Regions from separate parts of the Streptomyces sp. NPDC093591 genome, predicted to be linked through region 3. Evidence: riboswitches for the same ligand, from Rfam matches in the RefSeq annotation. Region 3 holds a riboswitch; each other region holds the start of a gene.
The links. A riboswitch is a leader RNA that binds a small molecule or an ion and turns the genes downstream of it on or off. The one in region 3 is predicted to bind thiamine pyrophosphate.
Positions count from the first base shown of each region.

Region 1: it holds a riboswitch for thiamine pyrophosphate, as region 3 does, so the genes downstream of both, ACIREI_RS35095 (thiamine ABC transporter substrate binding subunit) here and thiC (phosphomethylpyrimidine synthase ThiC) in region 3, are expected to answer to the same signal.
Region 2: it holds a riboswitch for thiamine pyrophosphate, as region 3 does, so the genes downstream of both, thiO (glycine oxidase ThiO) here and thiC (phosphomethylpyrimidine synthase ThiC) in region 3, are expected to answer to the same signal.

Region 1 is NZ_JBIWIY010000019.1:111,038-115,930, forward strand. It holds gene ACIREI_RS35080 (NACHT domain-containing protein) at 1-1,385, opposite strand, end outside; gene ACIREI_RS35085 (hypothetical protein) at 1,560-1,688, shown strand; gene rlmN (23S rRNA (adenine(2503)-C(2))-methyltransferase RlmN) at 1,737-2,843, shown strand; TPP riboswitch at 2,868-2,973, shown strand; gene ACIREI_RS35095 (thiamine ABC transporter substrate binding subunit) at 3,052-4,149, shown strand; gene ACIREI_RS35100 (ABC transporter permease) at 4,185-4,893, shown strand, end outside.
Region 2 is NZ_JBIWIY010000002.1:251,258-256,150, reverse strand. It holds gene pknB (Stk1 family PASTA domain-containing Ser/Thr kinase) at 1-157, opposite strand, end outside; gene ACIREI_RS04555 (thiazole synthase) at 277-1,071, opposite strand; gene thiS (sulfur carrier protein ThiS) at 1,075-1,296, opposite strand; gene thiO (glycine oxidase ThiO) at 1,293-2,459, opposite strand; TPP riboswitch at 2,457-2,568, opposite strand; gene ACIREI_RS04540 (hypothetical protein) at 2,621-2,971, shown strand; gene ACIREI_RS04535 (NAD(P)/FAD-dependent oxidoreductase) at 3,004-4,245, shown strand; gene ACIREI_RS04530 (Rv2175c family DNA-binding protein) at 4,323-4,694, shown strand.
Region 3 is NZ_JBIWIY010000012.1:95,707-100,599, reverse strand. It holds gene ACIREI_RS25455 (hypothetical protein) at 24-893, shown strand; gene thiC (phosphomethylpyrimidine synthase ThiC) at 1,066-2,850, opposite strand; TPP riboswitch at 2,843-3,032, opposite strand; gene ACIREI_RS25445 (YibE/F family protein) at 3,338-4,893, shown strand, end outside.

The sequences.
Region 1 (4,893 bases), on a different contig from region 3:
TGCCGGACTGCTTCAGTGGCGACATGACGCAAGACATCGTCGAGGTTCTCCTGGAGAAACCGGATGGCTTCCAGGGCCCACGAGTCCCTGCCTGCGTGCGTACGCATCTGGCTGAAGATGCCTTCGCGCTGCGCGGCCTTCGCACTCGTCAGATAGGTGCGGTACTGGTCGAAGAGAGCGTACTGATTGTTCGGCAGCCTCTGTTCCGGCCACGCTTCGAACACGGCGGCGGCCACCGCCGCCAGCAACGGAACTGCCACCAGATCGCGCAGTTCCGGGGTGTCGACCTGTTGAAGGAACTCCTGGGCCTGACGACGCCCGGGATCACGGCTCCCGAACCAGCGGTCGGCGAACGTCTCCAGCTGTGAGCGATCGAAGGGGACCATGGTGAAGACGAGGAAGCCGCTCTCGAGGAAGCGGTCCCGTTCCACCGGGTGCAGCGGACGGCACGATGCGATGATCTTGATACGACCGACCCGGCCTGCCTCGCTTCTGGCGATGGTGGTGAGGTGCAGGGCCAGCCGGTTACGTGCCTCCATAGGGATCTCGTCGAACCCGTCCACCAGGAGCAGCCAGGAGTAATCCTCCGGGACCAGTGCCTCGGTGGCGTCATCGAACCGCCGCTCATCGTGCTCAGTCCCGGCGAAGACGAGCCGGGACAAGGTGCGGTCCACCCCGCCCGGGCCGGCGGTCAGTTGCTCGGCCGTCGCCCAGACCGGGACGCAGGCGTTCCGCGTGAGCGTCGCGTCGAGGAGCTCGGCGGACAGATGCCCGGCAAGTCTGGCGAGCAAGGTCGACTTGCCGCTGCCCGGACCGGACTCCAGGAGGAGATGGCAGCCGGCGGGATCATCGAGGATGTCCTCGATGTGCCCTCGCTTCAGTTCTGCCCCCGGTTCCTCGGCAGTACGGGATTCGTCCAACTGCTGCTGAACGTGTACGGCCGACAGCGGTCGTCGCGCGCCCGTGCCACCGCGAACGACATAGGGCCACGCCTCGCCTCGTTCCCTCTGTTCCATCAGCAGCGGGAGCAGGAAAGAGGGAACCGGCGCTGACGAAGCCCTGACGGCATGCCGGACGGGCTGGGCCGACTCGAGAAGTTCGTTGAGATACCGACGGCTGGGCTGCTCCCCGGCCCAGCGCGACCAGAGCTGTACCAGGGCCCATAGTTTCGGCTCATTGGCCAAGGTGGGTGCCTGGCGGCTTCGCGGCTCGTCCGTCAGCCAGTTACTCAGCCGGCGAGCATCCAGCTCGACCTGGAACTCCTTGCTGAGGATCTTCGCGGTCTCGCGACGGGAGTACGGAATCCTGTGCCGAAGCCGATTCGCTTTGGCTCTGCGTTCCAGGTCGCGCAGGTATGCGTGGAGCGCGCGGTCCGGATGCTCCACGTCCTCCCGTCCCCCCTTGACGACCCTTGCGGTGCCCGCTGCGGGCACCGCCGGGCAACCCCTGACCTGCAGGGTAAGAGGGTGGCCGCCCGGTCCGCCCGCACTTCCCCAGGATTCGGTCCACGAGCGCCCACCGTGTGGAGGCGAAACGTACGACGCCACCAGGGAGGGATCATGAGGCGTAACAAACGCCCCACCATCGAGCGCCTGTATCGAGCCGCGCTGTTCGCAGCGGTCCGCGGAGCAGCCGCCGCAGCCGGGTCGTCCGTGGTGGCCATCGCGGTGTGGGCATTCCAACGCTGACCGTACGGCCGCGGGTCACAGGAATTGATCTGCGACACTGGTTGAGCCATGCCTAAGCCCGGAGAACTCACATTCGTCGCCCCGCGCGGAGCCAAGAAGCCGCCGCGGCATCTTGCCGACCTCACGCCCGGTGAGCGCAAGGACGCCGTCGCTGCGATCGGTGAGAAGCCGTTTCGCGCCAAACAGCTCTCACAGCACTACTTCGCGCGGTACGCGCACGACCCGGAGCAGTGGACCGACATCCCGGCCGGTTCGCGCGCCAAGCTGCGGGAGGAGCTGTTCCCGGAGCTGATGACCGTCGTACGGCATCTGTCGACCGACCAGGGCGACACGCGCAAGACGCTGTGGCGGCTGTTCGACGGGACGCTCGTCGAGTCGGTGCTGATGCGGTACCCGGACCGGGTGACCATGTGCATCAGTTCGCAGGCGGGATGCGGGATGAACTGCCCGTTCTGTGCGACCGGGCAGGCGGGCCTCGACCGGAATCTGTCCACCGCCGAGATCGTGCATCAGATCGTGGACGGGATGCGGGCGCTCAGGGACGGAGAGGTTCCTGGGGGGTCCGCGCGGCTTTCCAACATCGTCTTCATGGGCATGGGGGAGCCGCTCGCCAACTACAACCGGGTCGTGGGGGCCATTCGGCGGCTCACCGATCCCGAGCCCGACGGGCTGGGGCTCTCCCAGCGCGGGATCACCGTGTCGACGGTCGGGCTCGTGCCGGCCATCCACCGGTTCGCCGACGAGGGCTTCAAGTGCCGGCTCGCGATCTCGCTGCACGCGCCCGACGACGAGCTGCGCGACACCCTGGTGCCGGTCAATACACGGTGGAAGGTGCGTGAGGTGCTCGACGCCGGGTTCGAGTACGTCGCCAAGTCGGGCCGTCGGCTGTCCATCGAGTACGCCCTCATCCGGGACATCAACGACCAGGCCTGGCGTGGTGACCGGCTCGGGCGGCTGCTCAAGGGCAAGCCGGTGCATGTGAACCTGATTCCGCTGAACCCGACGCCCGGGTCGAAGTGGACCGCTTCGCGGCCCGAGGACGAGAAGGCGTTCGTCGAGGCCATCGCCGCCCATGGTGTGCCGGTGACCATTCGGGACACCCGTGGGCAGGAGATCGACGGGGCGTGTGGGCAGCTCGCGGCGACCGAGCGGTAGTCTGGCCGCCGTAAGTACATCTTCATATTCCGACAGGGGAGCGCCACAGCGCTGAGAGTGCGGCACCGGCCGCAGACCCTCCGAACCTGGCCCAGGTCATTCTGGGTAGGGAGATCGGTCACCACTCGAGCTGTTGCGCCCTGCCCGGAGCCCCCAGAGGTTCCGGGCAGGGCCGCGTCTTCTCCTGGTCAACCCCAGGAGGAATTCAGTGAGCATCACCAAGAAGGCCACGGTTTTCGCCGTCGGGTTCGGTCTCGTCGCGCTGCCCGCCCTGGCCGCGTGCGGATCGTCCGACAGTGACGGCGGCAGCGGCAGCGGCGGCGGTTCCAAGACCGTCACGCTCGTCAGCCACAACTCGTGGGCCGTCTCCAAGCCGGTCCTCGGCGCCTTCGAGAAGCAGTCCGGCTACAAGGTCAAGGTCCTGGAGGACGGCGACGCCGGGCAGGCCGTCAACAAGGCGATCCTGACCAAGGACAACCCGCAGGGCGACGTCTTCTTCGGCGTCGACAACACCCTGCTCTCGCGGGCGCTCGACAACGATCTGTTCCAGTCGTACGAGGCGAAGGGCGCCGGCACCATCAAGCCCGAGTACCTCGCGGACAAGGACGAGCACCGGGTCACGCCCATCGACACCGGCGACATCTGCGTCAACTACGACAAGGCGTACTTCAGCGAGCACAAGCTGACGCCGCCGACGTCGTACGACGACCTGATCAAGCCGGAGTACAAGAACCTCCTCGTCACCGAGAACGCCTCCACCTCCTCGCCCGGCCTCGGCTTCCTGCTCGGCACCGCCGCGAAGTACGGCGACGACGGCTGGGAGGGCTACTGGAAGAAGCTGAAGGCCAACGGCGTGAAGGTCGTCGACGGCTGGGAGCAGGCCTACAACGAGGAGTTCTCCGGGTCCGCCGGCGGGAAGAAGGCGAAGGCCGACCGGCCGCTCGTCGTGTCGTACGCCTCCTCGCCGCCCGCCGAGGTGATCTACGCCGACCCGAAGCCGACCACCGCGCCCACCGGTGTCGCGACCGGAACCTGCTTCCGTCAGGTCGAGTACGCGGGCCTGCTCAGCAACGCCGAGAACACCGAGGGCGGCAAGGCGCTGATCGACTTCCTGCTGACGAGGACGTTCCAGGAGGACATGCCGCTCAACATGTTCGTCTACCCCGTGGTCGAGGGCGCCCAGGTGCCCGAGGAGTTCACCGAGTACGGCCCTCAGGCCGAGAACCCCGAGACCATGGACCCGGCGAAGATCGCCGACAACCGTGACGACTGGGTCAAGTCGTGGACCTCGCTCGTACTGAAGTAGAGGCACCCCGCAAGAGGGCCACGCGGAGCGCGGCGATGCGGCTCGGCCTCGTCGCCGTGCCCGTCGCGTTCTTCGCGGTCTTCTTCGCCTATCCCGTCGCCGCGATCGTCGCGCGAGGTCTGAAGGCGGACGGGGTGTGGCAGTTCGGGCGGCTGGCGGACGTGCTGGGGGAGCCCGACATCCGGCACGTCCTGTGGTTCACCACCTGGCAGGCGCTCGCCTCCACCGCGCTGACCCTGCTGATCGCGCTGCCCGGCGCCTACGTCTTCGCCCGCTTCGACTTCCCCGGAAAGCAGATCCTGCGGGCCGTGGTGACCGTCCCCTTCGTGCTGCCGACGGTCGTCGTCGGTACGGCGTTCCTCGCGCTGGTCGGCCGCGGCGGACTCCTCGACGAACTCTGGGGCGTACGGCTGGACACCACCGTGTGGGCCATCCTGCTCGCGCACGTCTTCTTCAACTACGCCGTCGTCGTACGGACGGTCGGCGGGCTCTGGGCGCAGCTGGACCCGCGGCAGGAGGAGGCCGCGCGGATGCTGGGGGCGTCGCGCCTCACCGCCTGGCGGACCGTCACCCTGCCGGCCCTCGCGCCCGCCGTGGCCGCCGCCGCGCTCATGGTCTTCCTGTTCACCTTCACCTCCTTCGGTGTCGTCCAGATCCTCGGCGGGCCGACCTTCTCGACGCTCGAAGTGGAGATCTACCGGCAGACGTCCGAGATCTTCGATCTGTCCACGGCCGCCGTCCTGA
Region 2 (4,893 bases), on a different contig from region 3:
GCGCGGGATGCATCACCTTGAGCGCGAGCACGCGGTCGAGGCGGGTGTCCAGGGCCCGGTAGACCGTGGCCATCCCGCCGACGGCGATCCGCGCGTCCACGCGGTACCGGCCGTCGAGCACCTGCCCGACCAGAGGGTCCTGAAGGGTCGTATCCACGCAGGTGAGTGTACGAGCCGACACTGACACGCCCGCCGGTTCGGGCGGGATCGGGGCGGGACTGCAGCCGAGCTGTGACGGACGCCTCATGGGCTGAAAGGCCTTCGTCGAACAGGCGTTCAGAATGCGGGGCGTTCCGGGTCCAGCCGTGCGATGCCCTCCACCGGGGACGACGCCTCCGCGAAGTGCCGCCGAGGAATCCGCCCCGCTCGGTACGCCAGCCGCCCCGCCTCCACCGCGTGCCGCATCGCGTCGGCCATGAGTACCGGCTCCTGCGCCCGAGTCACCGCCGAGGCGAGCATCACACCCGCGCACCCCAGCTCCATCGCGAGCGCCGCGTCCGACGCCGTACCGGCGCCCGCGTCCAGAATCACCGGCACGCGCGCGTGCTCCACGATCAGCTGGAAGTTGTGCGGGTTGCGGATGCCGAGCCCCGAGCCGATCGGGGAGCCGAGCGGCATGATCGCGGCACACCCCACGTCCTGAAGCTTCCGCGCCAGCACAGGGTCGTCATTCGTGTACGGCAGCACGGTGAACCCGTCGTCCACCAGCGTCTCCGCGGCGTCCAGCAGCTCGATCGGATCCGGCAGCAGTGTCCGCTCGTCGGCGATGACCTCCAGCTTGATCAGATCCGTACCGAGCGCCTCGCGCGCGAGGCGGGCCGTCAGCACGGCCTCACCCGCGGTGAAGCACCCGGCCGTGTTGGGCAGCACCCGGATGCCGAGCTTCTCCAGCACGGACAGGACGGACCCGTGCACCGACGGGTTCACCCGCCGCATCGCGACCGTCGTCAGCTCCGTTCCGGACGCCACGAGCGCCCGCTCCAGGACCTCCAGGCTGGGCGCTCCGCCCGTGCCCATGATCAGGCGGGACGTGAAGGACGTGTCCCCGATGACAAAAGGATCGTCGGCCATGGTTCAGCCTCCTTGGACGGCGGTGAGGACCTCGACGCGATCGCCCTCGGAGAGGGACGTCGACGGCCACTGCGCGCGCGGTACGACGGTTTCGTTGAGGGCGGCGGCCACTCCGGAGGGCGCCGCGGTGAGGGACTGCACGAGCGTGTCGAGAGCCGTGCCGGGCTCGATCTGCCGACGCTCGCCGTTGACCGAGATGGTGACCGGGGTGACGGGGAGGTTCATGCGGGCTGCTCCGTGAGTGCGGCGGCGCTGAAGCGCCTGGGCGTGAACGGGCGGGCCTCGTCCGGGAGTTCACCGGTGGTCAGGGCGTGCGCCAGGGCGTCGCCGGTGACCGGCGTGAGCAGCACGCCGTTGCGGTAGTGCCCGGTGGCCAGCAGCAGGCCCTCCAGTTCGGTCGGGCCGAGCAGCGGCGCGTTGTCGGGGGAGCCGGGGCGCAGGCCCGCGCGGGTCTCCGTGAGCGGCAGTTCCGTGATGCCCGGTACCAACTCGTGGGCGTCGCGCAGCAGTTCGTACACCCCGCCCGCGGTCACCGTCGTGTCCCAGCCCAGCTCCTCGCTCGTCGCCCCGACGACCAGCTCCCCGCTCGCGCGCGGCACCAGATACACCTGGCTGCCGCGCACCACGGCCCGCACGGTCCGGCTCAGGAACGGCGCGTACCGCTTCGGCACGGTCAGCCGCAGCACCTGCCCCTTCACCGGGCGCACCGGCGGCAGTACGTCGTCGGGGACCCCGGGCAGCCGCCCGCTGAGGCTGCCGGCCGCGAGGACGACCTGGCCCGCGCGCAGCTCGGTGCCGTCCGGCGTGGTGACCCCGGCCGCCCGGTCCCGTACGACGTCGAAGCGCTCGGCCCACGTCCGGTGGAAGACCACACCGGCCCGCTCGCACGCGGCCACCAGCGCCCCGGCCAGCCGCCGCGGATCGATCTGGTGGTCGCCGTCCACGCGCAGGCCCCCGCGCACGCCCGGCGCGAGCATCGGCTCCAGGCGCCGGCACTCCCGCCCCGAGAGCCACTCCGAGTCCAGCCCGGACTGGCGTTGCAGCGTGTGCAGTTCGCGCAGGTGGGCGCGGTCGTCGGAGTCCAGCGCGACCGCGAGCGTGCCGCACTGGCGGTAGCCGAGGTCATGGCCGGTGAGGTCGGTGAGCTCGGCCGCGAAGTCCGGGTAGCGGCGGGCCGAGGCGAGGTTCAGGCCGAGCAGGGTCTGCTCGCCGTGGTGCAGTTCCGTGACGGCGGCCAGCATTCCCGCCGCCACCTGGGCGGCGCCGCCGCCCGGCTCGGGGTCCACGACGGCCGTCGTGAACCCGCGCTGCGCGGCCCGCCACGCCGTGACCAGGCCGATGATGCCGCCCCCGATGACAAGGACGTCTGACGTTCGCGTACGCGACATGGGCGTCCAGCCCCTCCCTTCGCCGGCATGACCCGGATCAGGTTCGTACGGTCGGAGGCCGCCAGCCTCCCTCTCAGCCCGGTGCGTCCGGGCTCCCGCGAGTGCTCTACGTTGGCCACCCTAGCCCGCCGCCACATGTCTCAGTAAGGGAGCCCGTGCCCATGGCCCGCTCGCTCGACGGTCTCGTCCTCGCCCCCGTCGCGGACCAAGCCCCAGGTCAGGTGGGCACGCGTACCCGGTTCACGTACCACGAGAAGGACGGCAAGATCTGGGCCGAGTACGCGGGCGGCGATGTCGTACGCGGGTATCTCGTGGGCGGCCGCGAAGGCGACCGGCTGGACTTTCGGTACGTGCAGCTCAAGCGGGACGGGGCGACGTCGTCGGGCCACTGTGTGTCCACGGTGGTCGAGCTGGCCGACGGGCGGGTGCGCCTGGAGGAGAGCTGGGAGTGGGAGTCGCAGGCCGGCCAGGGGACGAGCGTTGTGGAGCAGGTCACTGAGCACGCCCCCTGACTGACGAACAGTCAGTTGTCTATGGTGATCAGGTGAGCGAGCAGACGCAGCAACGGGGCACGTCACAGGCGCGGCGCGTGGTCGTCGCCGGCGCGGGCATGGCGGGGGTGCAGACCGCGGTCGCCCTGCGCGAACAGGGCTTCACCGGCACCGTCACGCTGATCGGCGCCGAGCCTCACCAGCCGTACGACCGGCCGCCCCTGTCCAAGGCCGTGCTGCTCGGCAAGGCCGAGGGCTCCGCCTTCGACGTCGACTTCGAGGCGCTCGGCATCGAACTGCGGCTGGGGCGCGAGGTACTGGGCGTGCGCACCGCCGACCACGAACTGGACACCGAGGCCGGGCCCGTCCCGTACGACGTCCTCGTGCTCGCCACCGGCGCCGAACCGATCCGGCTGCCGGGCGCGGAGGGCGTCCCCGGCGTGCATCTGCTGCGCACCCTGGACGACGCCGAGCGGCTGCGGCCGGTGCTCGCCCGGCAGCACGACATCGTGGTCGTCGGGGCGGGCTGGATCGGCGCGGAGTTCGCCACGGCCGCGCGCGAGGCGGGCTGCGCGGTGACGGTCGTGGAGGCCGCCGACCGGCCGCTCGCGGGTGCGCTGCCCGCCGAGGTGGCCGCTCCGATGACCGCCTGGTACGAGGACAGCGGGGCGGTGCTGCGCACGCACGCGCGCGTGGAGCGCGTCGAGCCCGGCGCGGTGATCCTCGACGACGGCTCCCGGCTGCCCGCGGGCGCCGTCGTGGTCGGCATCGGGGCGCGGCCCGCCACGGCCTGGCTGGCGGGCTCGGGCATCGAGCTGGGCGCGCACGGCGACGTCGTGGCCGACGACCACCTGCGCACCTCCGTAGCGGACGTCTACGCGGTCGGCGACTGCGCCTCCTTCCCCTCGGCACGGTATGGCGAGCGCCTCCTGGTCCACCACTGGGACAACGCCCTCCAGGGCCCGCGTACGGTCGCCGCCAACATCCTCGGTGAGGCCACCGGTGAGCCCCCGGCGGTCTACGACCCCGTGCCGTACTTCTGGTCCGAGCAGTTCGGCCGCTTCGTCCAGTACGCCGGCCACCACGCCGCCGCCGACACGACCCTGTGGCGCGGCGACCCGTCGGGCCCGGCCTGGACGGTCTGCTGGCTGAAGGACGACCGCCTGGTCGCCCTGCTGGCGGTCGGCCGACCGAGGGACCTGGCACAGGGGCGGCGGCTGATCGAGGCGGGTACGCCGATGGATCCGGCGCTGCTGGGGGACCCGGCGCGCCCGATGAAGGCGGCGACGGCGTAGGGCCGAGAGCGGGGCGTAGGCCCTGGTCGGACGGGCCTGACTTCCGACTGTCAGTGGCAGATGGCAGGCTTGTTTCCGTGACCGAGATTGACGCAAAGATCGATGCTCTCGTCCCCGCCTGGCTCACCCTGCCCGACATCGCAGAAATGCTCGATGTCGAGGTGACCCGCGTCCGGCAGCTGGTCAAGGACGGCCAGCTCATCGCCGTACGCCGTGGTGAGAACCGCGCACTGCACGTCCCCGCCGCCTTCATCGACGGGGCCGAGCAGAAGGTCGTCAAGGGCCTGTCCGGGACCCTGACGCTCCTGCGGGACGACGGCTTCACGGACGAAGAGATGCTGGAGTGGCTCTTCACCCCCGACGAGAGCCTGCCCGGCACCCCCGCGCAGGCCCTCAGCGAGAATCGCGGCACGGAGGTGAAGCGCCGCGCCCAGGCGCTCGCCGTCTGAACCGAACGCCCTGATCCGAACGCCCCACTCCGAACATCGTCCGGTGCATGGACCGGGCTCCTGCGGGCCGCGGTCGCGGTTGACTGCGGCCCGCAGGGAGCCAGGGCCGGGGCCCGGAGTGTGTGGTGAGTGGCGTGCGCACGCGCCGGCCGTCGCGCGGTCGCAGGGGTTGGGCCACGGCCGTCCGGCTGACGACCGG
Region 3 (4,893 bases):
CAAGCCCTACGGAGCATCGGGGGATGCACATGAACAGCGTTCCGCAGCACCTGCACAGCGAGGACCGCCAAGAGTACGAGCGGATCCTCGATGAGGCGCTGCGCTCCGCACCACACCGCCCGGAACTGTCCGCTGTCGGACAGCGGCTCAACTCCGAACAGCTGCGCACCATGGCGCTCAACGCCACCGCACTCATCACGGCGGCCGCGGCGACCGAGTACCAGCACTATGTGAAGGTCCGCGAGGAACTGCGCCAGCCGGCGCCGTCCACCCCGCCGTCCACCCGCGAGTCCAGCTCCACCGAGCCGGGCACGGGTGCGATGGGGCTCGCCACCACCATGGGAGAAGTCGCCGAGACCGCCGGCCCCGGCGTCGTCGCCGTGGTCGCCGTCCTGGCGCCCGTCCTCGCGGGCACCGCCGCGGCGATCTTCCTGCTCGTCGGCTACATCCTGAAGATGCTCGATCCCGAGCCGGCGTTCGCCCAGACGATGCTCACCACCGGATGGGTGTTCGGCGCCGTGGCGGCGGCCGCGATCCTGGTCGCCGCCGTCGGACTCCTGCTCACCGCCCTGCGCAACCGGCCGGCATTCGACGGCGGTCCGTACGGCGAACTGAGCGAGGAGGTGGCCCGGGCCAGGGAGGCCTGGCGCGAGGCCCTCCTGGAGCGCGGCATCCTGCCCTTCCTGCGGGAGGCGCTCGCCGACCCCGGCACGGCATCGGCACTGCACCGCACACCACCGTCGACGCCGGCCGGCCGTATCCCGAACCTGGGCTACGACCGCCCGGGTTTCAGCAGCCCGGACGACGGCGGCTCCCGGGGCTCACGGCCGAGCTTCTCCAGCCCGGACTACACGAGCCCGGACTTCGGAGGGCCGGAACACCAGCCGGAGTAGTGCCCCGGCTTGCGCCGCCGCCGTAGGAGGGCCCCCGTCAGGGGACCCGCCTCCACGGTGGAGCCCCGGGAGACCTCCTCGGGGGGCGCAGGCCGAGCACCTGGCAGCACGCCCGAAAGCGGGACAGCGCGCCAGGCGCCGAGGCATGGCGCCCTGGGTCAGGACGTCGAGGTCAGTCCGCCATCGGCAGGTACACCCGGTTGCCGGCCGCCGCGAACTCCTTCGACTTCTGAGCCATGCCCTCCTCGATCTCCTCCTGGGACCCGCCGTGTTGGCGACGGATGTCCTGGGAAATCTTCATCGAGCAGAACTTCGGCCCGCACATGGAGCAGAAGTGGGCCGTCTTGGCGGGCTCGGCCGGAAGGGTCTCGTCGTGGAACTCCCGTGCCGTGTCCGGGTCGAGAGCCAGGTTGAACTGGTCCTCCCACCGGAACTCGAAGCGGGCGTCGGACAGTGCGTCGTCCCACTCCTGCGCACCGGGATGCCCCTTGGCGAGATCGGCCGCGTGGGCGGCGATCTTGTAGGTGATGACGCCGGTCTTGACGTCGTCACGGTTGGGCAGGCCCAGGTGTTCCTTGGGCGTGACGTAGCAGAGCATGGCCGTGCCCCACCAGGCGATCATCGCGGCACCGATGCCGGAGGTGATGTGGTCGTACGCCGGCGCGACGTCAGTCGTCAGCGGACCGAGCGTATAGAACGGAGCTTCATCGCAGATCTCCTGCTGCAGGTCGATGTTCTCCTTGATCTTGTGCATCGGGACATGTCCCGGGCCCTCGATCATGGTCTGTACGTTGAAACGCTTGGCGATCGTGTTGAGTTCCCCGAGCGTCCTCAACTCCGCGAACTGCGCCTCGTCGTTGGCGTCCGCGATCGAGCCGGGCCTGAGGCCGTCACCCAGCGAGTACGTGACGTCGTACGCCGCGAGGATCTCGCAGAGCTCCTCGAAGTTCTCGTACAGGAAGCTCTCCTTGTGGTGCGCCAGGCACCACGCCGCCATGATGGAGCCGCCGCGGGAGACGATGCCGGTCTTGCGGTTGGCGGTGAGGGGTACGTACGGCAGGCGCACGCCCGCGTGGACCGTCATGTAGTCCACGCCCTGCTCGGCCTGTTCGATGACCGTGTCCTTGTAGATCTCCCAGGTCAGCTCCTCGGCGCGGCCGTCGACCTTCTCCAGCGCCTGGTAGAGCGGCACCGTGCCGATGGGCACGGGGGAGTTGCGCAGCACCCACTCACGGGTGGTGTGGATGTTGCGGCCGGTCGACAGGTCCATGACCGTGTCGGCGCCCCAGCGGGTGGCCCAGGTCATCTTCTCGACCTCCTCCTCGATGGAGGAGGTGACCGCGGAGTTGCCGATGTTGGCGTTGACCTTCACCAGGAACCGCTTGCCGATGATCATCGGCTCGATCTCCGGGTGGTTGACGTTGGCGGGCAGCACGGCACGGCCTGCCGCGATCTCCTCGCGGACCACTTCCGGAGAAACGTTCTCCCGGATGGCCACGTACTCCATCTCGGGCGTGATCTCGCCGCGGCGTGCATAGGCGAGCTGCGTGACCGCCCCGCCGTCACGGCTCCGGCGCGGCTGGCGCGGCCGTCCGGGGAAGACCGCGTCGAGGTTGCGCAGGCCGCCACGCGGCGAGGTGTGCTTGATCCCGTCGTCCTCGGGACGAACGGGACGGCCCGCGTACTCCTCGGTGTCGCCGCGGGCGATGATCCAGTTCTCCCGCAGCGGGGGCAGCCCCCTGCGGACGTCGGTGTCGGCGAGTGGATCGGTGTACGGGCCGGAGGTGTCGTACAGGGTGACCGACTGCCCGTTGGTGAGATGCACCTGGCGGACCGGCACCCGCAGATCGGGGCGTGAGCCCTCGACATACGCCTTGTGCCAGCCGATGGACTTCCCGGCCTCCTCGGACTTGTCGTCCTGAACGGAGGCAGGCGTGCGCGCGTCCTTGATGGTCATGAGACCTACTCCCTACGCCGGCATTACCCGGTAACAGGTTCGGCGGTCGACGCAGCGGTTTCCGTCTGCCGACGTTTCGTGGGGAACGTCACTCTCTTCGGATGATGTTCCACGTGAAACATCGCAGGGACGGAGGTCAGCGCCCTCTCAGCCCGGTGCTCCGAGCTCCCGCGTGTACAAAGGTGGCTCCACGCTAGCGTCAATTCGGGCGCGGTGAACAGAGGGCCCCGCTCGTTCTTGCGATGATCGGTCGGTGACCACGACGCATGAGCCTCCGTACCCACCGCCCGAGCCGCCCCACGGCTCCGGCTTCGGAAACGGTCCCAGAAACGGCCCCACGCGGGCCAACGGCCGTACAGACGGCCGGGGTTCGGAGGTCGCCGGAGGCAGATACGACGGTGGGTACGGGCCTGGTCCCGGAAGCGGCCATGGCAATCCAGCGGCTGGTTCCGACGGCTGGCACGAACACGGAAATGGGGCCGGTGGGATGCAGGGACACGGAAACGGGGGCGGTGGTGGGCACGGGCGTGGGCCCGGATCCGGCGGCTTCCGCGGTCCCGGCTCTGGTGGCCTGCATGATCAGGGCAGCGGCGGCGGCTCAGCGGGGCAGGGGCCCGGTCCGGGTGACGGTCACGATTCCGGTGGTGGCCATGGGCACGGGTCGGGATCCGGCGGATCGCATAGCGGCGGTAACGGCGGCGACGGTAGTGGCGGTGGCGGGGGGCATGCCCACTCCCACAGTCACGCCCACGGTCCCGCTGCGCCCGTCTCCCGGCACCTGCGCAAGGTCATCGCGGCGATCCTGATCCCGTTCGCCGCAGCGGTGGTGGTGGGGCTCGCTGTGCTGTGGCCGGGCGGTGCCCCGCCGCACGAGCGTACGGGGGTCGGCTTCGACCGGCAGACGTACCAGGCCACAGTCACCAAGGTGGTCGAGGTGAGCTGCAAGGACGTCGGCGCCTCTGGAGTGCCCCCGACCGGCGACACCTCCACTGCCGAGGGTTCCTCCGCGGTGCAGCAGGAGAACGGCACCTGCAAGAAGGCGACGATCCGCGTCGACACAGGCAATGACAAGGGCCGCACTTTCACCGAGATCGTGCAGCCCGACCAGTCACGCCAGTTGCACGAGGGCCAGGACGTCGTGGTCGCCTATGAACCCTCCGCGCCCAAGGACCTGCAGTATTCGGTCACCGACGTGAACCGCAGGGTCCCGATGGCGCTGCTCGCCGGCATCTTCGCACTCGCCGTCGTCCTGGTGGGCCGGATGCGCGGTGTCATGGCGCTGGTCGCGCTGGCCATCAGCTTCCTGGTGCTGACCTTCTTCATCCTCCCGGCGATCCTGCAGGGCTCGAACCCGCTGGTCGTGGCGGTGGTGGGGGCGAGCGCGATCATGCTGATCGCCCTCTACATGTGCCACGGGCTGTCGGCCCGTACATCCGTGGCCGTGCTCGGCACACTGCTCTCGCTGCTGCTGATCGGCCTTCTGGGCTCGGGGTTCATCGACTGGGCCGCGCTCACCGGCAACACGGACGACAACACCGGTCTGATCCACGGGCTGTACCCGTCGATCGACATGAGCGGTCTGCTGCTCGCCGGCGTCATCATCGGCTCGCTGGGTGTCCTCGACGACGTGACGGTCACCCAGACGTCCGCGGTCTGGGAGCTGCACGAGGCCAACCCGACGATGGGCTGGCGCGGGCTGTACCGCGCCGGTATCCGGATCGGCCGCGACCACATCGCGTCCGTCGTCAACACACTGGTCCTCGCCTACGCCGGCGCCGCGCTGCCGTTGCTGCTGCTCTTCTCGATCGCGCAGAGCAGCGTCGGCACGGTCGCCAACAGTGAGTTGGTGGCGGAGGAGATCGTGCGCACGCTGGTGGGCTCCATCGGCCTGGTCGCGTCGGTGCCCGTCACCACGGCTCTCGCCGCCCTGGTGGTCTCGGCCGACCGGCCGGAGCGGGGGGCGTTGCCCGCAGGTGCCCAGCCGGTGCCGACGGGCGGGCAGTCGGGGCAGGGACAGCCTTCGGGACAGCAGGCTCCGGGCCG